Regions from separate parts of the Streptomyces mirabilis genome, predicted to be linked through region 2. Evidence: riboswitches for the same ligand, from Rfam matches in the RefSeq annotation. Region 2 holds a riboswitch; each other region holds the start of a gene.

Region 1 (6,963 bases), 1.6 Mb from region 2:
TGATCGGCAATCCCGACCTCGGTGCGATCAACAATCCCGGCCCCGACGGGACCGCCGATCGGGGCCCTGGCGCAACCGCCCACCCGGACTCCGGCACGACCGCCCGTCCGAACCCCGGCACGACCGCCCATCCGAACCCCGGCACGACCGCCCATCCGAACCCCGGCACGACCGCCGAACCGGACCCCGGCATGAACAACCGTGACGTGATGGCGCAGCCCCTCCTGCGCTCCTACGTCATGGCCGCGCACCCCCCGGCGACGACGTACCCGTCCCTCCCCGGCCGCTGGGTGGGCGACACCGCCTGGCCCTCACCTTCCGTGACCCCGATCGCGTACGCGTTGCGGGGCGCACCGGTGCTGGTGCGCTCCCCTCAGCACACGGGCGTGGACGCGGGCCGTTTCCGTCCCGACGGGAACGACGCGGACCTGCCGCCGAACCAGCGGGAGGAGGACGCGAGATCGGCCTGCTTCGAGTTCGAGGTCCCAGGGGAGACCTGGGTCCTGGGGCGCCCGAGGGTCCGCCTCCGTCTGACGTCCCACTCCCCCTGGGGCCAGGTGATCGCCCGGGTGTGTGACGTCGCTGCCGACTGCTCCTCGACGCTGGTGACCCGGGGTGCTCTGAACCTGTCAGCGCGCTACGGCTCCGACCAGGCGGTCTCCTGGAAACCGGGCTCTACGGAAGACGTGGTTTTCGACCTGACCGCCATCGGCTACGCGTTCCCGCCCGGCCACCGCATCCGGCTCTCCCTCTCCTCCGCCTACTGGCCGTGGATCTGGCCCCAGCCGGGCTCGACTGTGGGGTTCGCCCTGGACCCGGCGGCCAGTTCCCTCGAACTTCCGGTGCGAGCAAGGGAGTCGGACCCGGGGATCACCTTCGAGGAGCCGGAGCAGTCCGGGCCCCTGGGGGTGACGTCCCCGGCCACCCTTGACGAACCCCGCCCCGAACGCCTGGTCGCCCGTGACGTGGCGAGGGGCGAGTGGCGTGTGGAGGTCGATCCTCGCCAGGACGGCACCCGTGTCCACCCGGACGGCCTCGAATGCACGGAGGACGCCCTGGACACGTACACCATCGATGAGTCGGACCCGCTCTCCGCCCGCACCCGCTCGACGAGGTCGATCCGTCTGCACCGCCCGGAGCTGCCCTGGGACGCCCGGGTCGAGACACGCTCCGAACTCAGCTGCGACGCCTGGGAGTTCATCACCTCGAACGAGCTGATCCGCAAGGACGGCAACGAGGTGGTCTTCCATCGGACGTGGGAGAGGCGAATCCCCCGGACGGCGGACTGGAGTCCCGGCGGCGGCATGGGCAACCCTGAGGAGCATGGCGCGGACCGGTGAGTTCCTGATGGCCCTGGACGAGGGGATGCTCGCGTACTTCCGCGAGATGGCCGACGAGATGGTCACGCGCTTCGGGATCCCCCGGGCCGAGGCGGTTGCGAGGATCAACAGGGCTTACGCGGGGCAGGAGTTCGGCCCCTACCCGGACCTGATGTGCCACGAACTCCCCGAATACTGGGCCCGCGGCCTCTACTTCAAGCCCAACGCCGGCCGGCTCCCCGACGACGACCCCGACACGGACCTGTCCGTGTGGGAGGTGCGCCCGGCTCCGCCCGCGGCCTCACCGGCCTGGACACTCGAAGCCTGATGTCCGATTTGCCGCCAGTGCCGCTTTATTTCTGCTTGGTCGCGTGAGTTGGGTCACGTCCACGTGGGGTGGACTCTTTATCCCCCTTTGACGACTCCCCCTTTGCATAAGGCAAGTTGAGTGTCACGTTCCGGATTAATCGGGCATTTTCTCCCACGCATTTCGCAGGTGAAAGCGATCTACACCGGGAAATGAGGGCTTGTTCCGGACATGTGCTCTCGCATACGTTCACGTCGATCCGGACGGACCGCCCAATCCTGCCGCCGACCGGAATATCCCAGCCACCCACACGCGCACGGCAGGAGCGGGGGACCCAGGTAAGCCGCCGATCCGGACACCGGAACGGCTAGGGGTGAAGTCGCACACACCGTGCGGCCGGGCAGCTCCCGCCCGAACCCGACAGCTCACCTCGCAGGCGCCGGAGAGGAATTCGCCATGTCCGCACGAGGCAAACGCCGCAGCTTCAAGACCCACAGCATCCTCACTCGGGGCATCCTCGCCGCGGGACTGGGCGGAGTCACGCTCGCCCTTCCGATCGTGGGCGCGACCTGCGCACAGGCCGCCACCCCCACCGCCGCCACCACCACCGACGTCCAGCTCATCACGTACAAGGTGGTCGCGGGCGACACCCTGGCCAAGATCGCACAGAAGTACCCCACGAGCGGTGGCGCGGCGAAGCTGTACGTCGCCAACCGCGCGGTCATAGGCCCCGACCCGTCGACGCTCCGCCCGGGCCTCACCCTGACCGTGGGCACCAAAAGGGTCCAAATCCCCACCAAGGCGACCCCGGCGCCCACCGCCACCAAGGCCCCTGCGAAGACGTACGCGAACAACCTCGACGGATGGATCAAGCACTCGCTGGACATCATGGCCCGCGCCAAGATCCCCGGCACCTACAACGGCATCCACCGCAACGTCATGCGCGAGTCCTCCGGGAACCCCCTGGCCATCAACAACTGGGACTCCAACGCCAAGGCCGGCATCCCCTCCAAGGGCCTCCTCCAGGTCATCGACCCGACGTTCAAGGCCTACCACGTGCCGGGCACGTCGATGAACCCCTACGACCCGGTCGCGAACATCACGGCGGCCTGCAACTACGCGGCGGCGAAGTACGGCTCGATCGACAACGTCAACGGGCCCTACTGATAGGACTGGTGGGACTGGTAGGGCTGGTAGGGCTGGTACGACTGCCGGAGCTGATGGGGCTGATGGGGTCGAGGAGACTCGGACGGCTGCCGGGGACTACGGGGCTCTCCGGACTCCCGGAACCGATCCGTCCGGCACGGGAACAACCGCTCCAGTACCACCGCGATCCCGTCGTCCTCGTTCGACAGCGTCACCTCGTCGGCCACCGCCTTCAGCTCCGGATGGGCGTTGGCCATGGCGACCCCCCGGGCGGCCCAGTCGAACATGGGGATGTCGTTGGGCATGTCACCGAAGGCGATGGTGGCGGCGGGAGTGAGACCGAGGTGGGCGGCGGCGAGCGCCAGCCCGGTCGCCTTGGTCACGCCGCATGGCTGGAGTTCGACGGTCCCGGGCCCCGACATGGTGACGGTGGCCAGCGAGCCCACCACACCCCGAGCCGCCGATGCCAACTCGTCGTCGGACAGCGACGGGTGACGGAGCAACACCTTGCTGATCGGCTCCGTCCACAGGTCGTCGCGTCGGTGCACCCGTACCGCCGGAAGCGTCGGATGCGGCATCACGTACCCCGGCTCGATGAGCGTCAGCCCGTCCACGCCGTCCTGGTCCACCGCGGCGTAGAGCAGCCCGACCTCCGCCTCGATCTTCCCGAGCGCGGTCTCCGCGAGTTCCCTGTCCAGGGTCACCGACCACAGCAGGCGGTCCGCCGCCGCGTCGTACAACTGCGCCCCCTGCCCGCACACCGCCAGCCCCGCGCCGCCGAGTTCGTCGAGCAGCGGTCGAACTCTCGGCGCCGGGCGCCCCGTCACGACCAGGTGCCGGGCGCCCGCCTCGGCCACCCTCGCCAACGCGGCCCGGGACCGGTCGGAGAGGGTGTCGTCGCCGCGGAGCAGCGTTCCGTCCAGGTCAGTGGCGATAAGTGAATATGCAGTCGGAGCGGCCATGATCCGAAGAATACGGATCGAACGACTCATCGGCCCGGCGTGAACCGGACGACGTCCGGTATCCCGTCAGCAACGCCGTTCACCGTACGGGGCGTACCGGGCGTACAGAGTGCACTTCTGCCCGCCCACCGAAGCGGGCGGTACGAAAAGACTCCGAGCGGAATGTCACTCCAGAGGATGACGCGGCTGCGGTGACTGTGGCTGCCTGAGCCCAACACGAGCTCCGGCGCGGCCGGTTGGGCCCGGCCCGGGGACGTGGCTCACAAGCCGCCGCCCCCTCGGCCGTACGGACCCCGGCCACCTCACCCGTGCGCGCCCGCCAAGTGCTTGGCCAGCCGCGGCGAAGCGAACTCCGTACCGCACACGAACCGCATCACCGGCCCGTAGGAAGCCGCCGCCGGCAACCCCGTGAAGTACAGCCCGGGCACCGAGGAGCGGTACCCCGCACCGAGCTTGGGAGTGCCGCGGCTCACCACGAGCGCCGTACGCAACTCGTGTCCCAGGAAGTCCATCGCGGCGATGTCGACGCGATAGCCCGTCGCCGCGATGACATGGTCGGCGGAAACCTCCTCGGTCCGGCCCCCCAGGGTCTGCACGGTCAGGACCGGACGCCCGTCGGAGACGTCGGCGCGAACAATCCCGGAGACCTCGCTGACCTCGACCTTGCCCTCGAAGCGGTCGCGCAGCCACCACGCGCCGAGGGGGCCGAGGACTCGGCGGACCAGGTAGTGCCGGGTCTCAGCGGGCAGATAGCGGTAGGGGTGCGGGTAGTAGCTGAGCGCCCACAGGGACCAGGCGCGTCCGAAGGGCGACTCGGGGCGCAGCTTCGGCTGCTTCCAGGGCGGCGCGCCGAAGGCGACCCTGCCTCGTCCCCGGGACACCACCCGCACCTGCGCGCCCGCCTCCGCCGCGAGCGCCGCCGTCTCCAGCGCGGACTGGCCCGCGCCGACGACGATCAGCTCCTTGCCGGAGAACCGGGTGAGGTCGTGGTGCTGGGAGCTGTGCGAGACGGGGCCGGTGGGTGTGGGGCCGTCCGCCGCCGCGCCGCCGAGTTCGGGCGGCAGATGGGCGAGTCCGTACAGTCCCGTGGCCACGACGACCGCCCGCGCCGTGAACGACTCCCCCGAGTCCAGCTTGAGTTCGAAGCCCTCGCCGCCCCGGCGGTCGACGGACACGACCCGCACCCGCTCCAGCTCGGGCACCAGCTTCTGCTGGAACCACTCCCCGTACGCGATGAACGTCTCGACCGGAATGATGTCCTCGTCCGTGACGAGCCGGCGGATCCCCGCCGCGTCGCAGTAGTCGGCGATCGTGTGGCCGGGCTGTGGGGCGTCGAGGCTGGACGCGACCGGAGTCGACTTGAGAAGCATCCCCTCGGGCATGTGGTCACGCCAGCTCACCATGGGCTCGCCGAACACGCGCACCGGGATACCGCGCGCCCGCAGATGGGCGGCGGTGGACAGGCCGAACGGGCCGGCACCGATGACTGCTACCGGATGAATCACGAAGTCCCTCCCCAGGACGTACTTTCGTCACTTCGTGGTCGTACTGGTGCTGTTGCCACGGCGGTTGGTCCGCCACAGCTGATACAGATGCCTCGCGCCCGGCCGCACGAAGCGCGCGAGCATCGTGAAGAACGGCCGCAGGTCGTCACCCGCGAGCCAGGCCAGCTCCGTACCGCTCGCGCGAGCCGGCGCGTGCGGGGTGGTGTAGCCGCTGCGCCGGTAGGCGAGCAGGGCCGGCAGGTCGATGTTCTCCACGATGTACCGGTGACCGGCCCGCTGTTCACCTTCGGGAACGGTGCGCCCGGTCAGGTTGAGATGCATGGCACGGACGACGTCGATCCCCGACTCGTTCTCGAAGAGCCGGAACTGCGCGCCCATCCGGGGGTTGAAGTCGAGGAGTTTGTATCGCCCGTCGCGCCGGTCGAAGCGCAGGTCGAGGTCGATGACGCCGCTGAAGCCGATCTGTTTGATGAAACGCGCGGCGAGGTCCGCGAGTTCCGGATTGTCGACGACGTACGCGTTCGCCGTCATTCCCGCGTGCGGCGGCCAGGAGCGGACCTTCACGCCCGTGAACATCGCGAGCGGCGTCGAGTCCGCGTCGAAGTACGCGTGCACGATCCAGTCCTCTGCCTCCTCCCTGGGCAGGTACTCCTGGAGGATCACGCCAGGCTGATCACCCCAGTCCCGGGCGAGTGACAGAAGCCCCTCCCGGGTCGCGATCCTCGTCGTCCCGTTCACCGCCGGCTGGCTGCGGCGTACGAACGCCTCCCGGTTCTTGGCGACGATCGGAAACCGGGCGCTCTCGGCGAACGCCACGATCTCCTCGTACGACTGCGGAAAGGCCGCCGCCGGACTGGGGATGCCGTGTTCCACACAGAGTTCGTGCAGGCCCTGCTTGCTGGCGAGGCGCCGGGGCAGTTTGGCGTCCACCCGAGGGAAGAGGAACCGCTCCCCCAGCTCCTCCTGGTGCTCGGCGATCAGGACGGCCGCCTCCTCGTCCGTCGGGACGAGCACCGTCGGCCGCCCGATGCGGGCCCCGATCCGCAGCAGCCCCTCGACGAGACGCTCCGGCTCCTCCGTCCCCGTAGTCGGCCAGACGAAGGCACGGCGCAGATAGCGCGAGGCCGCGGCAGGCGTGTAACGGTCCTCGGTGATCGCATACATCGGTATGCCGAGGCGGCCCAGACTACGGATGGCACCCACACCGCCGTGGTGCAGCGGATAGTCACCAAACTTCACGATCAGGCCCGGAACGTTCCGGTCGGCGTCGACCGGTACTCCGCTGACGCTCCTGGCCACGGGTCCCCCCACGTGTCCCCCCCTACGGACCGGACCCACCCCGTCCGTGTCCCCAAAGGACGCTAAGCCGGAACTACCGCCTCCGACAAGGCCTATTCGGACATTGCGAACTCTTTAGGCACTGCCGAGGCAACTCTTCGAGTACTGCCACTGCGACTCAAGACAGCTCGCGGCGACTCACGGCAACTCTCTGGGCACTGCCACAGCACGTCACTCCCCCGTAACCTGTGCCGCGACCACCCGGAACACGTGAAACACCCACACGTGCACCGCGCGGATCACACGGCCAAGCCAGATCACACGGATCACACAGCGCGCACGACCACGAAAGCGAGGCACCACCCGATGCCCCCCTTCGACGTCCCCGAGGGCGATCCCTTCGGCCCTCACAACCTCCCCTACGGCGTCTTCTCCCGGGCCGGAGC
Region 2 (6,963 bases):
GTCGTCGACCAGCCGCGAGACGCGCAGCATCAGCTCTTCGAGGGCCACGGTGTCGACCGGCGCCGAGCCACGCCAGCCGAACAGGAGCGGCGCCGTCCGGATCGACCGGACCAATGAGCTCGCGTCCCGGTCGGTGACCGGAACCAGCCGGTGTGCCGTGTCCCCGAGCAGCTCAGACGCGGCTCCGGCCAGGCCGAACGAGAGCACCGCTCCGGCCGCCGGGTCGATGACGGCCCGTACGACCGTGTCGACCCCGCGCGGCGCCATGCTCTGCACGACCGGGCGCAGCACCTCCGGCGTTCCGAAGAGGTCGGTCAACTCCGTGTACGCCCACCTCAGTTGCGCCTCGTCCGTCAGATCCAGGCGTACGCCGCCCAGGTCGGCGCGGTGTCTCAGGTGCGGGGCGGTGGTCTTGAGGGCCACGGGGTAGCCGAGGGTGCGCGCGGCCGCGGCGGCCTCGTCGGGTGTCGGCGCCGGCAGAGCCCGGTGTACATCGATGCCGTACCGCCCGAGCAGCACGCAGGCGTCCTCGGGGCCGAGCGTCAGTCCCGAGCCCCGGGAGAGCAGCTCGTCGATCTGCTCGGCGGCGCCCTTCTCGTCTATGTCCTCGTACTCGGGGACCTTTCCGGGGTCGGCCGCCTCGCGCCGCCACTGGGCGTACTTCACGGCCTCGCCGAGGGCGCGGACGGCGCGCTCGGCGGCCGGGTAGGCCGGGATGAGCCGGGGGCTCGCCTCCGGGGGACCGCTCACCACGGTGGCCGGGCGTTCGGCGGGGCGGGGTGCCCGAGCACCGGGTGCCGTGGACGCCGCCTGTGGTGCGGTGCTGGCCGCCGCCGACAGGGCCTCCGCGAGCCCACCGAGCTCGACGTGCACCACGAGCACCGGCTTCGCCGGGGCCGAGGCCGAGGCCGAGCGCAGGGCCTGAGCCAGGGCCGCGTCCTGGGCCGACGTCTCCCCCACCGCCGGTATGGCGGTCACCACCACGGCGTCGCACCTGTCATCGGCGAGGGCTTTCGTCAGCGCCCTGTGGAAGTCCTCCGCCGAAGCCGCCGTGGTCAGATCCAGCGGAGGAAGCGGTCGCAGTCCTTCGGCGAGGCACGCGTCGAACGTCAGCAGCCCCAGGGACTCCGAGTTGCCGAGGATCGCCACCCGGGGTCCTGCGGGGAGCGGCTGGCGGGCCAGCAGGAGCCCCGCGTCGACCAGCTCGGTGATCGTGTCGACCCGGATCACCCCGGCCTGCCGCAGCAGCGCGGACACGGTGGCGTGCGGCAGCCGGGTGGCCCGTACGGCATGCCCCTGGGGAGCGGCGGCGTGCCGTGCGCCCTGGACCACGACCAGCGGCTTGGCCGCCGCCGTCCGCCGGGCGAGCCGGGTGAACTTGCGCGGGTTGCCGATGGATTCGAGGTACATCAGGGCGACGTCGGTGTCCGGGTCGTCATACCAGTACTGGAGTACGTCGTTGCCGGACACGTCCGCCCGGTTCCCGGAGGAGACGAAGGTGGACACTCCGGTCACGCCGGTGACGCCGCCGCCGCGCCGGTGCAGCCGGGAGAGCAGGGCGATCCCGATCGCGCCGGACTGGGCGAACAGGCCTATCCGCCCGGGGCGCGGCATCTCGGGCGCGAGCGAGGCGTTGAGGCGCACCTCGGGGGAGGTGTTGATGACCCCGAAGGCGTTCGGTCCGATGATGCGCATCCCGTACGTACGGGCCTGGCGGACGAGTGCACGCTGACGCTCGCGTCCGGCGGGGCCGCTCTCGGCGTACCCGGCGGAGACGACCACGAGGCCCTGCACCCCGTGCTCGCCGCACTCCGCGACTACTTCGGGGACGAACGGCGCGGGCACGGCGACGACCGCTAGGTCGACGGGTTCGGCGATGTCACGGACGGAGCGGTGGGCCGGGACGCCGTCGAGCTCCTTCTCCTGGAGTGCCTTGTTCACGGCGTACAGGCGCCCGGTGAACCCGGCCTCGCGCAGGTTGTCGAGGACGCTGCGTCCCACCCCGCCGGGGGCGCGGCCCGCTCCGATGACGGCGACCGAGCCGGGCGCGAGCAGTCGCTGCACGGACCGCGCCTCGGCGCGCTGCTCCCGCGCGCGCTGCACGGCGAGCGAGCGGTCGGTGGGTTCGAGGTCGAACTCCAGGCGTACGACGCCGTCCTCGAAGTGCCGCTTCTGCTGGTATCCGGCGTCCGTGAACACCTTGATCATCTTGGTGTTGGCGGGCAGCACCTCGGCGGCGAAACGGCGGATGTCCCGCTCCCTGGCGACGGCCGCGATGTGCTCCAGGAGGGCCGAGGCAACGCCGCGGCCCTGGTGGGCGTCCTGCACGAGGAAGGCGACCTCGGCCTCGTCGGCGGGCGCGGAGGCGGCCCGACCATCGGCATTAATACGGTCATAGCGTACGGTGGCGATGAACTCGCCGCCGACCGTGGCCGCGAGCCCCACCCTGTCCACAAAGTCGTGGTGCGTGAAGCGGTGGACATCCTTGGCGGACAGGCGCGGGTAGGGCGCGAAGAAGCGGTAGTACTTCGACTCGTCCGATACCTGCTCGTAGAAGCTCACCAGCCGCTCGGCGTCGTCGACGGTGATGGGCCTGATGCGGGCGGTGCCGCCGTCGCGCAGCACCACGTCGGCCTCCCAGTGGGAGGGGTACTCGTGCCGGTCCGACGAGGTCTGCATGGGCCCCAGAGTACGGCTCGCGTCCGACAACGGCGCGAGGCAGGCTAGGGGCACCGAAGTCGGATCCAGGCCGGGATCCGACGCGGAGTCCGGGACAGGAACAGCACCCTGCCCCGGGCTCGCTTCACGTTGTGGAACACTGGTCTAGACAACCCTGAACACCTGAAGGGCAGCATCACATGGCTGAGCGCCGCGTCAACGTCGGCTGGGCCGAGGGCCTCCACGCCCGTCCCGCCTCCATCTTCGTCCGGGCGGCCACGGCCTCCGGTATCCCCGTGACGATCGCCAAGGCGGAGGGCAACCCCGTCAACGCGGCCTCCATGCTAGCGGTCCTCGGCCTGGGCGCCCAGGGCGGCGAGGAGATCGTCCTCGCCTCGGACGCCGAGGGTGCGGACGCCGCGCTCGACCGGCTGGCGAAGCTGGTGGCGGAGGGTCTCGAGGAGCTCCCCGAGACCGTCTGAGAAAGAGCCCCCGAGCGGGGTTCCTCAATTGATGGCGGGAGTGGTCTTCGCACCAAAAGACCCCGCCCCGCACACATTCGAAGGGCTCGCCTGAAAACATCGGGCGGGCCCTTCGCTTTTCCCAATTACGGGCAGCAGAAATAATCCCCCGCGAATTACCTCTCTTTGTATACGGTGCCGGTGTTAATGACGCACGCCCGTCATGTTTACGGGATGTTGCGAAGTCCTCACACGCTCCGGCCGATCTCCCCCGCCGGGAAAACGCAGCCGGTGCGCGACCGTCGCGCGCTCGGTGTGCAGCGCCGTGACGGCCCGCGCCCGCTCACTGTCGCCGCGCGCCACCGCGTCCACGATCCCGCCGTGCTCCGCCCAGGACTCCGCCGGATTGGCCGGCGCCTCGACCGCGTACATCCAGGCGATCTTGTGCCGCAGCTGGGCCAGCGTGGAGGTCAGCGCGGGGCTCCCGGAGGCCTGCGCGAGGGTCTCGTGGAACCAGCCGCCGAGCGAGCGCAGATCCTCGCTGTTCCCCCTCCTGGCCCGCTCCTGCCCCAGCCTGACCAGGCCTCGAAGCACCTTGAGGTGGGCCTCGGTGCGCCGCTGCGCGGCCCTCGCGGCGCCCAGCGGCTCCAGGAGCATGCGCATCTCCAGCAGGTCCGCGGCCTCCTGCTCGGTGGGCTCGGCGACGCACGCGCCCGCGTGCCGACGGGTGACGACGAAGCCCTCGGCCTCCAGCGTGCGCAGGGCCTCGCGCACGGGGACCCGCGAGACGCCGTAGCGGCGCGCGAGCAGTTCCTCGGTGAGCCGGCTGCCGCGCTCGTAGACACCCGCGACGATGTCGTCACGGATCGCCGTGCATACCGAGTGCGCGGGAATGCGCATGACCGGACCTCCGCCTTAATCCCCGCGAAACGCGGTCGATTGACGCTTGTTCAGCGACTCTATTGCAGAGAGCCGGAATTTCCGATGGCGGGCCGGAATCCATGGATATTTTTTGGACAGACAGTCGTTCGAAACGACGAAGCCCCGGCTGAGGGGAGCCGGGGCTTCGGAAGTGTTGACGCCGGTCGTCGGTCGTTCACGGTGCGCGAGCGGCCGAGGATCACGCCGTCCGAACGGCAGAGGATCACGCCGTGCGAGCGTCAGACGTTCACGCCGTGCGAGCGGAGGTAGGCGACCGGGTCCATGTCGGAGCCGTACTCCGCCGTCGTGCGGGCCTCGAAGTGGAGGTGCGGCCCGGTGGTGTTCCCGGTGGAGCCGGAGAGGCCGATCTGCTGGCCCGGGGTGACCGTCTGCCCCACGGAGACGCCGATGGACGACAGGTGGCCGTACATCGTGTAGGTGCCGTCGTGCATCTTCAGGACGATCTGGTTGCCGTAGGCACCACCCCAGCCGGCCGTGACGACCGTGCCGGAGCCGACCGCGTGGACCGAGGTCCCGGAGGCGGCGTGGAAGTCGACGCCGGTGTGGCTGCCGGAGGACCAGAGGCTGCCGCCGGTCTTGTAGCCGGTGGAGATGTACGAGCCCGTGATCGGCAGGACGAAGGTGTTGAGGCGCTTGCGCTCGGCGGCGCGGGCGGCACGCTCCTTGGCCTCGCGCTCCTTCTTCGCCTCCTCGGCGGCCTTCTTGCGCGCGGCCTCTTCGGCCTTCTTGCGCGCGGCTGCCTCGTCGGCGGCGCGCTGCTGGGCGGCGGCCTGCGCGTCGATCTGGGCGGCGACCCTGTCGCCGAGGGTGACGGCCTGGGTCAGCCCGGACTGCTCGACGGAGGCGTCCGCGGCGAGCGCCGGGGCGGCCAGGGTTCCGATGACACCGGTGGTGGTGAGCGCGGCGACGCCGACGGCGTTCGTGGTGGAGCGCTTCACGCGGCTCGGACGGCGGTGTTTCCCGGGGCCACAGGTGAACGCCATGTAGGGGCTGATCCTTTCCTTCCCTCTCGCCTACCGGGTTAGCTGACGGGTTCGGAGCAGGAAGGTCTCCTACGGACCCCCTCCAGGGAGGGCGTCCGATTCACCCCAGGGACTACGTATGGGTCCCCGGCTCCCCTGGCTCGCGCCGTACGGGGACTCGGCGATGACTGTCCGGTGCCGCGGGCGCGGCGCACTGCCTGACGAACAGCCGCCCCGACGCTAGACGGGGCGTCTTTCAATCAACAAACGGATCACGGTTTTTGTAGTGCATGCCACAGGGCAGACGGGCAACCTCCCTACCAATACGGACATCTTGGGGATGAAGTCCAAGCGAAATCCGAGCGGAAATCCGAGCAAAAAGGGGCCCGGGCGACTCTTCAGTCACCCGGGCCCTACGGAGTCACGCTCTTCCGCTCCGCGTGCGGCTCGGCGTCCAGCCGGCTTCTACTGGGCCGCTGCTCCGCTGAACCCCTACTCCGCCGAAACGACGGTCACTTCACCGATTCCGAGGGCCTTGACGGGCTCCTGGATGTGCGCGGCGTCGCCGACAAGGACGGTCACCAGACGGTCCACCGGGAAGGCGCTCACGGCGGCCGCGGTGGCCTCCACCGTGCCGGTCGCGGCGAGCTGCTGGTACAGCGTCGCCTGATAGTCGTCCGGCAGGTACTGCTCGACCTGGTCCGCGAGCGTGCCCGCGACGGCCGCCGCGGTCTCGAACTTGAGGGGCGCCACCCCCACCAGGTTCTGTACGGCGATGTCGCGCTCGGCGTCCGTCAGGCCCTCGGCGGCGAGGGTGCGCAGCACCTTCCAGAGGTCGTCGAGCGCCGGGCCGGTGTTCGGGGTGTCCACGGAGCCGCTGATGGCGAGCATCGCGATACCGGTTCCGTCCGGGGCGGCACGCAGGACCTGGCCGAACGCCCGCACACCGTAGGTGTAGCCCTTTTCCTCGCGCAGGACGCGGTCCAGGCGCGAGGTGAGGGTGCCGCCGAGGCAGTACGTACCGAGCACCTGGGCGGGCCACACACGGTCGTGCCGGTCGGCGCCGACGCGGCCGATGAGCAGCTGCGTCTGGACCGCGCCGGGGCGGTCCACGATGATCACACGGCCGGTGTCGTCGGCGGTCACCGGCGGCACGGGGCGCGGCTCGGCGGACGAGCCGGTCCAGTCGCCGAGCGTCTCGGCGAGCAGCGCGTCGAGGTCGACGCCCGTCAGGTCGCCGACGATCACGGCGGCGGCCGTGGCGGGACGTACGTGCTTGTCGAAGAAGGCGCGTACGGCCGCCGAGTCGATCTTCTGGACGGTCTCCTCGGTGCCCTGGCGCGGGCGCGACATGCGCGAGGTCGCCGGGAACAGCTCCTTGGAGAGCTCCTTGGCGGCACGCCGTGCCGGGTTGGCCGTCTCGTGCGGGATCTCGTCGAGCCGGTTGCGCACCAGCCGCTCGACCTCGCTGTCCGCGAACGCCGGTGCCCGCAGGGCGTCGGCGAGCAGCCCGAGCGCCTTGGGCAGGCGCGAGACGGGCACTTCGAGCGACAGCCGCACGCCGGGGTGGTCGGCGTGCGCGTCCAGGGTGGCGCCGCAGCGCTCCAGCTCGGAGGCGAACTCCTCGGCGGAAAGCTTGTCGGTGCCCTCGGAGAAGGCGCGCGCCATGATCGTGGCGACGCCGTCGAGGCCCGCGGGCTCGGCCTCCAGCGGCGCGGCGAGCAGCACCTCGACGGCGACGACCTGCTGGCCGGGGCGGTGGCAGCGCAGCACGGTCAGGCCGTTGTCCAGCGTGCCGCGCTCGGGCGCCGGGAAGGCCCAGGGCTTGGGCTGACCCGCCTGGGGCTGCGGGTGGAAGTCCATGGTGGCGAGCTCGGTCACTTCGCCGCCTCCTCGTCCTCTTCGGTGGTGTCGGCAGCGACCGGCTCGTACACGAGCAC
Region 3 (6,963 bases), 1.6 Mb from region 2:
CGGCTGGTGTGGGCCAAGCGCCGCTGGCGCTGCGACGAGCTGGCGTGCCGGCGTCGCTCGTTCACCGAGTCGGTCCCGCCAGTACCGTCACGTAAGCGGCTAACCACACGATTACGGACTGCGGCCGGGGCGGCGGTGGCCGATCAGGGCCGCACGGTCGCCCAGGCGGCCCGCGACCATGCGCTCTCCTGGCCGGTCGTTGCGGCGGCGTTCACCAGTCACGCCCGGGCGGTGCTGCCGGCCCAGCCCGAGCCGGTGCAGGCGCTCGGTATCGACGAGATCCGCCGAGGCCGGCCGAGATGGATCCCCGACGAGGCCACCGGGATCTGGCCGACCGCCGTGGACCGTTGGCACGTCGGCTTCGTCGACCTGTCCGGCAAGCAGGACCTGCTCGGGCAGGTCGAAGGCCGCACCGCCCAGGCGGTCATCGACTGGCTGGCCGACCGCGACCAAGCCTGGCGCGACGCAGTCCAGTACGTCGCGATCGACATGTGCACGATCTTCAAGTCGGCGATCAGCCGGGTCCTGCCGCAGGCCACCCTGATCGTGGACGACTTCCACCTGGTGCAGCTGGCGAACCAGACCCTCACCGAGGTCCGCCGCCGGGTCACCGTGACCCATCGCGGCCGGCGCGGCCGCAAGGGCAACCGCGAGTGGGAACTGCGCAACCGGCTCACCCGCTCCGCCGCCCGGATGCGCGGCGAGCACGTCGACGCTCTCCTCGACGAGCTGTCCAACCTGCCCAGGGTGATCGGCGCGCCGATCACCGTTGCGTGGAACGCCAAGGAAGACCTCCTGGACCTGCTTGCCACCGCCCGGACCCGCCCAGACCGGGAACAGGTCCGCGATCTGCTGTACCGGTTCTACCGCCGATGCGCCGACGCCGACCTTCCCGAACTGCAGCGCCTAGCCACAACCGTCGAGACATGGTGGCCAGAGATCCTTGCGTTCCTGCACACTGGGATCACCAACGCCGGCTCCGAAGGCACCAACCGGGTCATCAAGACCATCGCCCGCGACGCCTACGGCTTCCGCAACCCCGGCAACCAGCGCTTACGCACCCGCTGCGCGACCACCCGTCGAGCCCGTGGACACCTCGATGCCCGCTAATTTCGTTGAGCCCGCACCCTGCAATCGTGTTGGCTGGCGGCACCGAACTGTCAGTACCGCAGGTGTCCGCTTGGCTGTAGCAGGGAGTTAAACGTGCAGGACATTGTTGTCGACCCCGTTGCCCACAATCGGGCAGCCTGGGACAAGTATGTCCAAGAGGGCAACGAGTGGTCGAGGCCGGTGAGTGCTGAGGATGTCGAGCGCGCCCGCATGGGCGACTGGTCGATTGTTCTCATCGGGCGTGAGCCAGTCGACCGCTCCTGGCTGCCGACGGACCTGACCGGCAAGGACGTGTTGTGCCTGGCCTCCGGCGGTGGCCAGCAGGGTCCGATCCTCGCCGCCGCAGGGGCGCGGGTCACCGTATTCGACAACTCACCCCGCCAGCTCGGCCAGGACCAGATGGTGGCGGCGCGCGACGGACTCGAGCTGCGCACCGTCCTAGGCGACATGCGCGACCTCAGCGCCTTCGGCGACGCAACATTCGACGTCGTATTCCATCCGGTCTCTAACCTATTCGTACCAGACTTGGCACCGGTGTGGCGTGAGTGCTTCCGCGTCCTGCGACCGGGCGGAACTCTGCTCGTGGGCTTCCTCAACCCTGATGTGTACTTGTTCGACCACGAGGCGCTCGACGAGCGCGGCGAGCTGATCGTCGTGCACAAGCTGCCCTACAGCGATGTCACGCAGTACTCCGCCGAGGAACGCACCACGAAGTTCGGCGCGGATGCCGCTCTTGAATACAGCCACACCCTCACCGACCAGATCGGCGGGCAACTCGCCGCGGGGTTCGTCCTCACCGGCTTCGCGGAAGCGCCGCACCAATCCAACGCATCCGCTCAATACATGTCGAACTATTTTGCGACGCTGGCGGTCAAGCCGGGCTGACCCAGCCGTGGGGCCGGCCGAGACGACCGTGTCTCCGAATGGCCAAGTGGAGTGCTGTGCCAGCCCGACCCCCACTAACTTCGCTGAGCCAGTAACCGCCGCCTCAGGAAGGTGCCCTTGCCGGAGGGGACGGCGACCAGGCCGCGGTCCAGGTTCTCCACGATCCGGCGCGGCGGCGGATGCTGTTCGGTGGCGTGCGAGGGCGCGCCGACCAGTCCGGCCTGCAGCGCGGCGGCGGTGACGACGCCGAGTCTTCGAGGTCTCAGGATGACGTGCTCCTTGCGGTGGCGACGACGGCCGCGATGCCGTCGCCGAAGACACAGAAAGCACTTACGGAGATCACTGTGGAGTCACTCCCGCACCGTGTCGACACCTCGTGCGCCGGTGCCACAAGACCGCAATGTGCCGATCATGAAATGACCACGCCGGGACGCGTGGAGAAACACCGAGGGCCGGACCTCCGCGATCGCAGAGGTCCGGCCCTCGAAGGTCGTGAAAGGCGCGGCGGGCGTCAGCCGACGGCGACACCGTGCGAGCGCAGGTACGCGACCGGGTCCACGTCCGAGCCGTAGTTCGGGGTGGTGCGGATCTCGAAGTGCAGATGCGGACCGGTGACGTTGCCGGTCGCGCCTGAGAGACCGATCTGCTGGCCCTCGGTCACGGTCTGGCCCGCCGAGACCGACAGGGCGGACATGTGGGCGTACTGCGAGTACCGGCCGTCGGCGTGCTGGATGACGACCTGGTTGCCGTACGCGCCGCCCCAGCCGGCCGAGACGACGGTGCCGGCGGCGACGGCCTTGATGGTGGTGCCGGTCGGGACCACGAAGTCCACGCCGGTGTGGTAGCCGCTGGACCACATGCTGCCGGCGACCCTGTAGCCGGTACCGATGGTGGCGCCCTCGACCGGCAGGGTGTAACCGGTGTTGTCGGCGGTGCCGGTGGCCTGGGTGGCCGCGGCCTGGCTCTTGGGCGCGTCCGCCGCGCTGGACGACTCGGTGGCCGGCTGCGCCGACGACCGCGTGGACGTCTTGGCGGACGACTGCGTGGACGACTTGACCGACGGCTTGGTGTCGTCGGTCGACGCGGCCTTCTCGCCGATCGTGAGCTTCAGGCCGGGGTGGATCAGCGAGGGGTCGCCGCCGATGGCCTGGCGGTTGTCGGAGTAGAGCTTCTGCCACCCGCCGCTGAGATGCTGCCGCTCGGCGATCTTGGCGAGCCAGTCGCCGGCCTTCACCGAATAGGTCTTCGTCGCGGCCGTGGAGGCCGTCGCGGTCTTTTCCGAAACTGTCGCGGACTTTTCGGAAACTGTCGCGCCGGAAATCGTCGCGGTCTTTTCCGGAGTGGACGAAACCGCGGCTGTCGGCGTCACGGCATGGGCACCGGCGGCCCCCATCAGCGGCAGCGCGAGCGCGGCGCCACCGGTTCCGGCCACGGCGATCGAGCGGGAGAAGCGCTGGGACTTGGGACGGCGGTGCTTACCCTTCGCGGGCATGAAGAATTCCTCTCCGGCGCCTGCGAGGTGAGCTGTCGGGTGCGGGCTGGAGATGCCCGGCCACGCGGCTGCGCGGCTATACCCCTAGCCGTTCCGGAGACCGGAACAGGCGTGGTACCTGTGGGTCCCCCGCTCCTGCCGATTACCGGTGGGTGTGCGGATACCGGGCGGCGGCAGGATTGGGCGTCCGTCCGGATTGAGGGCGAACGTAAGCGAGATGGGGGCGCATCGCCAACCATATGGCTTTTCTGTGCGCATGCCTCTCTTGATCCATGCCGGAATGCCGGTCACCCTCCGTGGACAATGATCTCCCCCGTCCCTCAAACCGCCCGGAAATTCGGGCGGATCGAGAAAGCGGGACCGCAACGCATCGTCACGAATATGACGCTGCTCACGCACGTCGCACCACGGTCCTTCATTCCAGGGCCAGTTGGAATGAAGGCATCAATACGGACAGAACACTCACATGCGACGCAGCCGGATAACTGCCGCATCGAAGTCCCCGCGCAGCCCCGCCCGCAACCCGTGATGCAACAGCACCGCACCTCGGTGCACTTCGCCCGTTTCGCGGCATTCGTACGCGGCGCTCGGATCCAGCCCGCGTAGCCGGAGCGGGGCGACCGGCTCGCCGTGGTGCTGGGCCTGGAGCAGGGCGAGGACGACGGTCTCGTCGCCGCGGACGTACTGCACGGCGCTCAGTCCGCCCTCCGGAGGCCGCAGCCGGTAGAGGTCGCCGCGCTGCACGACCGGCCGGATCTCCTTGTAGAGGTCCACCCACTCCCGCGCCTCGACGAGCTCCGCCTCGCTCCAGTCGGCCAGGTCACCGCCGACCCCGAGGACCCCGGCCATGGCGCTCACGAACCGGAAGCGCAGCGCGCTGATCCGCCCGTTGAGCTGCGCGTTCGGGCTGTCCGTGACCCAGGCGGCCATGATCCGGGCCGGGTGGATCTGGCTGAAGCCGTGCTGGATGGCGAGCCGGTCGAGCGGGTCGGTGTTGTCGGAGGTCCACACCTGGTCCGTACGCGCCATGACCCCGAGGTCGATCCGGCCGCCACCGCCCGAGCAGGACTCGAAGGCGACCCCGGGGTGCTCGGCGCGCAGCCGGTCCAGGAGTCCGTACAGGGCCTCCACGTGCTCGACCCACAGCTTCTGGGGGTACGGCTCGCCGGGCCAACCGGCGTCCGTGAAGCAGCGGTTGAAGTCCCACTTCACATAGTCGATCGGGGCGCTCGAGAGCAGACTGTCGAGCTGCTCCCACAGGTGCTCCTGGACGTCCGGGCGGGCGAGGTTGAGTACGAGCTGGTTGCGGAACTCCGTCCTGGTCCGCCCCGGCTGGAACTGCACCCAGTCGGGGTGCGCGCGGTACAGCTCGCTGTCAGGATTGACCATCTCCGGCTCGACCCAGATCCCGAACTGCATGCCGAGCGCGTGCACGTCGTCGGCGAGGGGCTTCAGTCCCTGCGGGAAGCGGTCCGGGTTGGGGGTCCAGTCGCCGAGCCCGGCGCGGTCGCTCGTCCGTGCCCCGAACCAGCCGTCGTCGACGACGAACAGTTCGACGCCCATCGCCGCGGCCCGTCGGGCCAGCTCCCGCTGCCGCTCCTGGGAGATGTCGAAGTGGGTGGCCTCCCAGGAGTTGAAGAGCACCGGCCGGTCCTGATCCGCGTCCGGGATCACGTACGCGCGCTGGTACGCGTGCCACGTCCGGCTTGCCGCGCCGAAGCCGTCGTCGCTCCACAGCCCCGCGAAGACGGGGGTGGTGAACGACTCCCCCGGCTCCAGACGCAACAGTCCGGAGTCGTCGTACCCCGCGCCGCCGGAGATCTGCACGCGCGCGTCGGGGAGTTGGGCCACGCAGATCCGCCAAGAGCCCGACCAGCCGAGCGCGCACCCGTAGACCTCGCCGCTCTCCTCACTCGCCCCGCTGTCCAGCGCGACCCACGGCAGGTGCTGGTGCCCGGTGTGCCCGCGGCGGCTGCCGATGACCTTCTCACCGAAGGTGAGGGGGGAGCGCGCGAGCCGGGACTCGGCCGCCCACCGCCCGTGCAGCTGGGAGAGCCGCCAGCCGTCGCGCTCCGGCAGCGTCCAGGTCGCGGAGTCCGCGCGCAGCAGCTCCAGGGAGGGCCCTTCGTTGGCCAGGGTCACCCAGCGCTCGACGACGTCGCCGCGCATCCGGTAGTGCAGGGTGATGCCGAGCCCGTCGTCCGCGAAGCGCAGCCGCAGTTCGTCACCGTCGGCCTCGTACGCCTCGAAACGCCATTCGGTGCCGCGCCGCTCCTGCGTCCGCACGGACAGCGCCGGACGTACGAAGCGGGGGCCGCCCTCGACGGGATACTCCTCGCGCCCGTCGAGCCGGGACTCGAAGGGCCGGTACGGCGGGCCGGGCAGGGCGGCCAGCGACTCGGCGTCGGCGAGGGTGATCCGTGGCCCCCAGTGGAGGTGGAGCAGTTCGTCGAGGTCGGTCAGCCGCAGTGCGTAGCTGCTGGCCGGACCCGAAAGAAGCCACGTACGACCATCTCCGCCGATTTCGATCATCAAACCCTCACAGATTCGAACATCCGCACTCAATCACCAACATCATCAACGGCGTCTCACTCGGGAGGCAACGGCTGTGGACAACTTCATTGCCTGAGGAACCCATGTCGTATCGTCGAAAGCGCGATTCCCGTCGGCGAGCGTCGCCGAGCAGCGCCGGCGGTCCAATGGGAGGAGCCCCCGTGACGCAGCAGGTCCCGTCGACCGAGCCGGAGCTGGCCGGAGTGCGCAACTTCCGAGACGTGGGCGGCCTGCCCACCGTGGACGGCCGGCGGGTGCGCTACGGACAGCTGTTCCGCAGTGGTCATCTCGCGCACGCCACGGACGAGGACGCCACCTTCCTCTCCTCCCTCGGGCTGCACACGATCTTCGACTTCCGCAATGCCTCGGACCAGAAGCTGGAGGGGCCGGACGTCGAGCTGCCGGGTGTACGGAACGTGAACCTTCCGCTCACCGACCCTGCCGACGGCAGCGAGTTCTGGAAGATGGTCCGCGACGGCGACGTGGAACAGCTGCGCGGGCACCTCGGCGACGGCAAGGCGGCGAACCGGATGATCGGTTCCTACCGCACGATCGTCAAGGAGCGCACGGCCGAGCACTCGCACGTGCTGCACGCGCTGGCCGAGGACAGCGTGCCCGCGCTGATGCACTGCGCGGCGGGCAAGGACCGCGCGGGCCTCTCCATAGCCGTGACACTCCTCGCCCTCGACGTCGAACGCGACGCGATCGTGGCGGACTACCTGGAGTCGAACGCGACGCACCGTCGCTACAAGGTGCGCCGCAACGGCTCCTCGGAAACGGCCCGCTCCCCCGAGGTCATGGAGCTGCTCAGCCCTCTGTTCGACGCCCGCGCCGAGTATCTGACCGCGGCCTTCGAGACGATCGAGGATACCTGGGGTGGCATCGCCCCCTACCTGGAGCGGGGGCTGGGGGTCACGCCCGAG

Evidence for each region. Region 2 has a riboswitch for cyclic di-AMP ahead of SMIR_RS08090 (M23 family metallopeptidase). Riboswitches for the same ligand answer to the same signal wherever they lie in the genome.
Region 1: linked by a shared signal. The riboswitch ahead of SMIR_RS15085 (transglycosylase SLT domain-containing protein) and the one ahead of SMIR_RS08090 (M23 family metallopeptidase) in region 2 are both predicted to bind cyclic di-AMP.
Region 3: linked by a shared signal. The riboswitch ahead of SMIR_RS00835 (M23 family metallopeptidase) and the one ahead of SMIR_RS08090 (M23 family metallopeptidase) in region 2 are both predicted to bind cyclic di-AMP.

What each region holds. Positions count from the first base shown of each region.
Region 1 is NZ_CP074102.1:3,427,826-3,434,788, forward strand. It holds gene SMIR_RS15075 (CocE/NonD family hydrolase) at 1-1,340, shown strand, start outside; gene SMIR_RS15080 (hypothetical protein) at 1,324-1,647, shown strand; cyclic di-AMP (ydaO/yuaA leader) riboswitch at 1,920-2,078, shown strand; gene SMIR_RS15085 (transglycosylase SLT domain-containing protein) at 2,083-2,793, shown strand; gene SMIR_RS15090 (HAD family hydrolase) at 2,787-3,734, opposite strand; gene SMIR_RS15095 (FAD-dependent oxidoreductase) at 4,037-5,239, opposite strand; gene SMIR_RS15100 (carboxylate--amine ligase) at 5,267-6,538, opposite strand; gene fahA (fumarylacetoacetase) at 6,884-6,963, shown strand, end outside.
Region 2 is NZ_CP074102.1:1,816,910-1,823,872, forward strand. It holds gene SMIR_RS08075 (bifunctional acetate--CoA ligase family protein/GNAT family N-acetyltransferase) at 1-2,679, opposite strand, end outside; gene SMIR_RS08080 (HPr family phosphocarrier protein) at 2,859-3,140, shown strand; gene SMIR_RS08085 (GntR family transcriptional regulator) at 3,324-4,019, opposite strand; gene SMIR_RS08090 (M23 family metallopeptidase) at 4,280-5,044, opposite strand; cyclic di-AMP (ydaO/yuaA leader) riboswitch at 5,057-5,217, opposite strand; gene SMIR_RS08095 (M16 family metallopeptidase) at 5,516-6,904, opposite strand; gene SMIR_RS08100 (M16 family metallopeptidase) at 6,901-6,963, opposite strand, start outside.
Region 3 is NZ_CP074102.1:191,434-198,396, forward strand. It holds gene SMIR_RS00825 (ISL3 family transposase) at 1-1,110, shown strand, start outside; gene SMIR_RS00830 (class I SAM-dependent methyltransferase) at 1,204-1,995, shown strand; gene SMIR_RS00835 (M23 family metallopeptidase) at 2,507-3,487, opposite strand; cyclic di-AMP (ydaO/yuaA leader) riboswitch at 3,490-3,648, opposite strand; gene SMIR_RS00840 (alpha-galactosidase) at 3,950-6,019, opposite strand; gene SMIR_RS00845 (tyrosine-protein phosphatase) at 6,202-6,963, shown strand, end outside.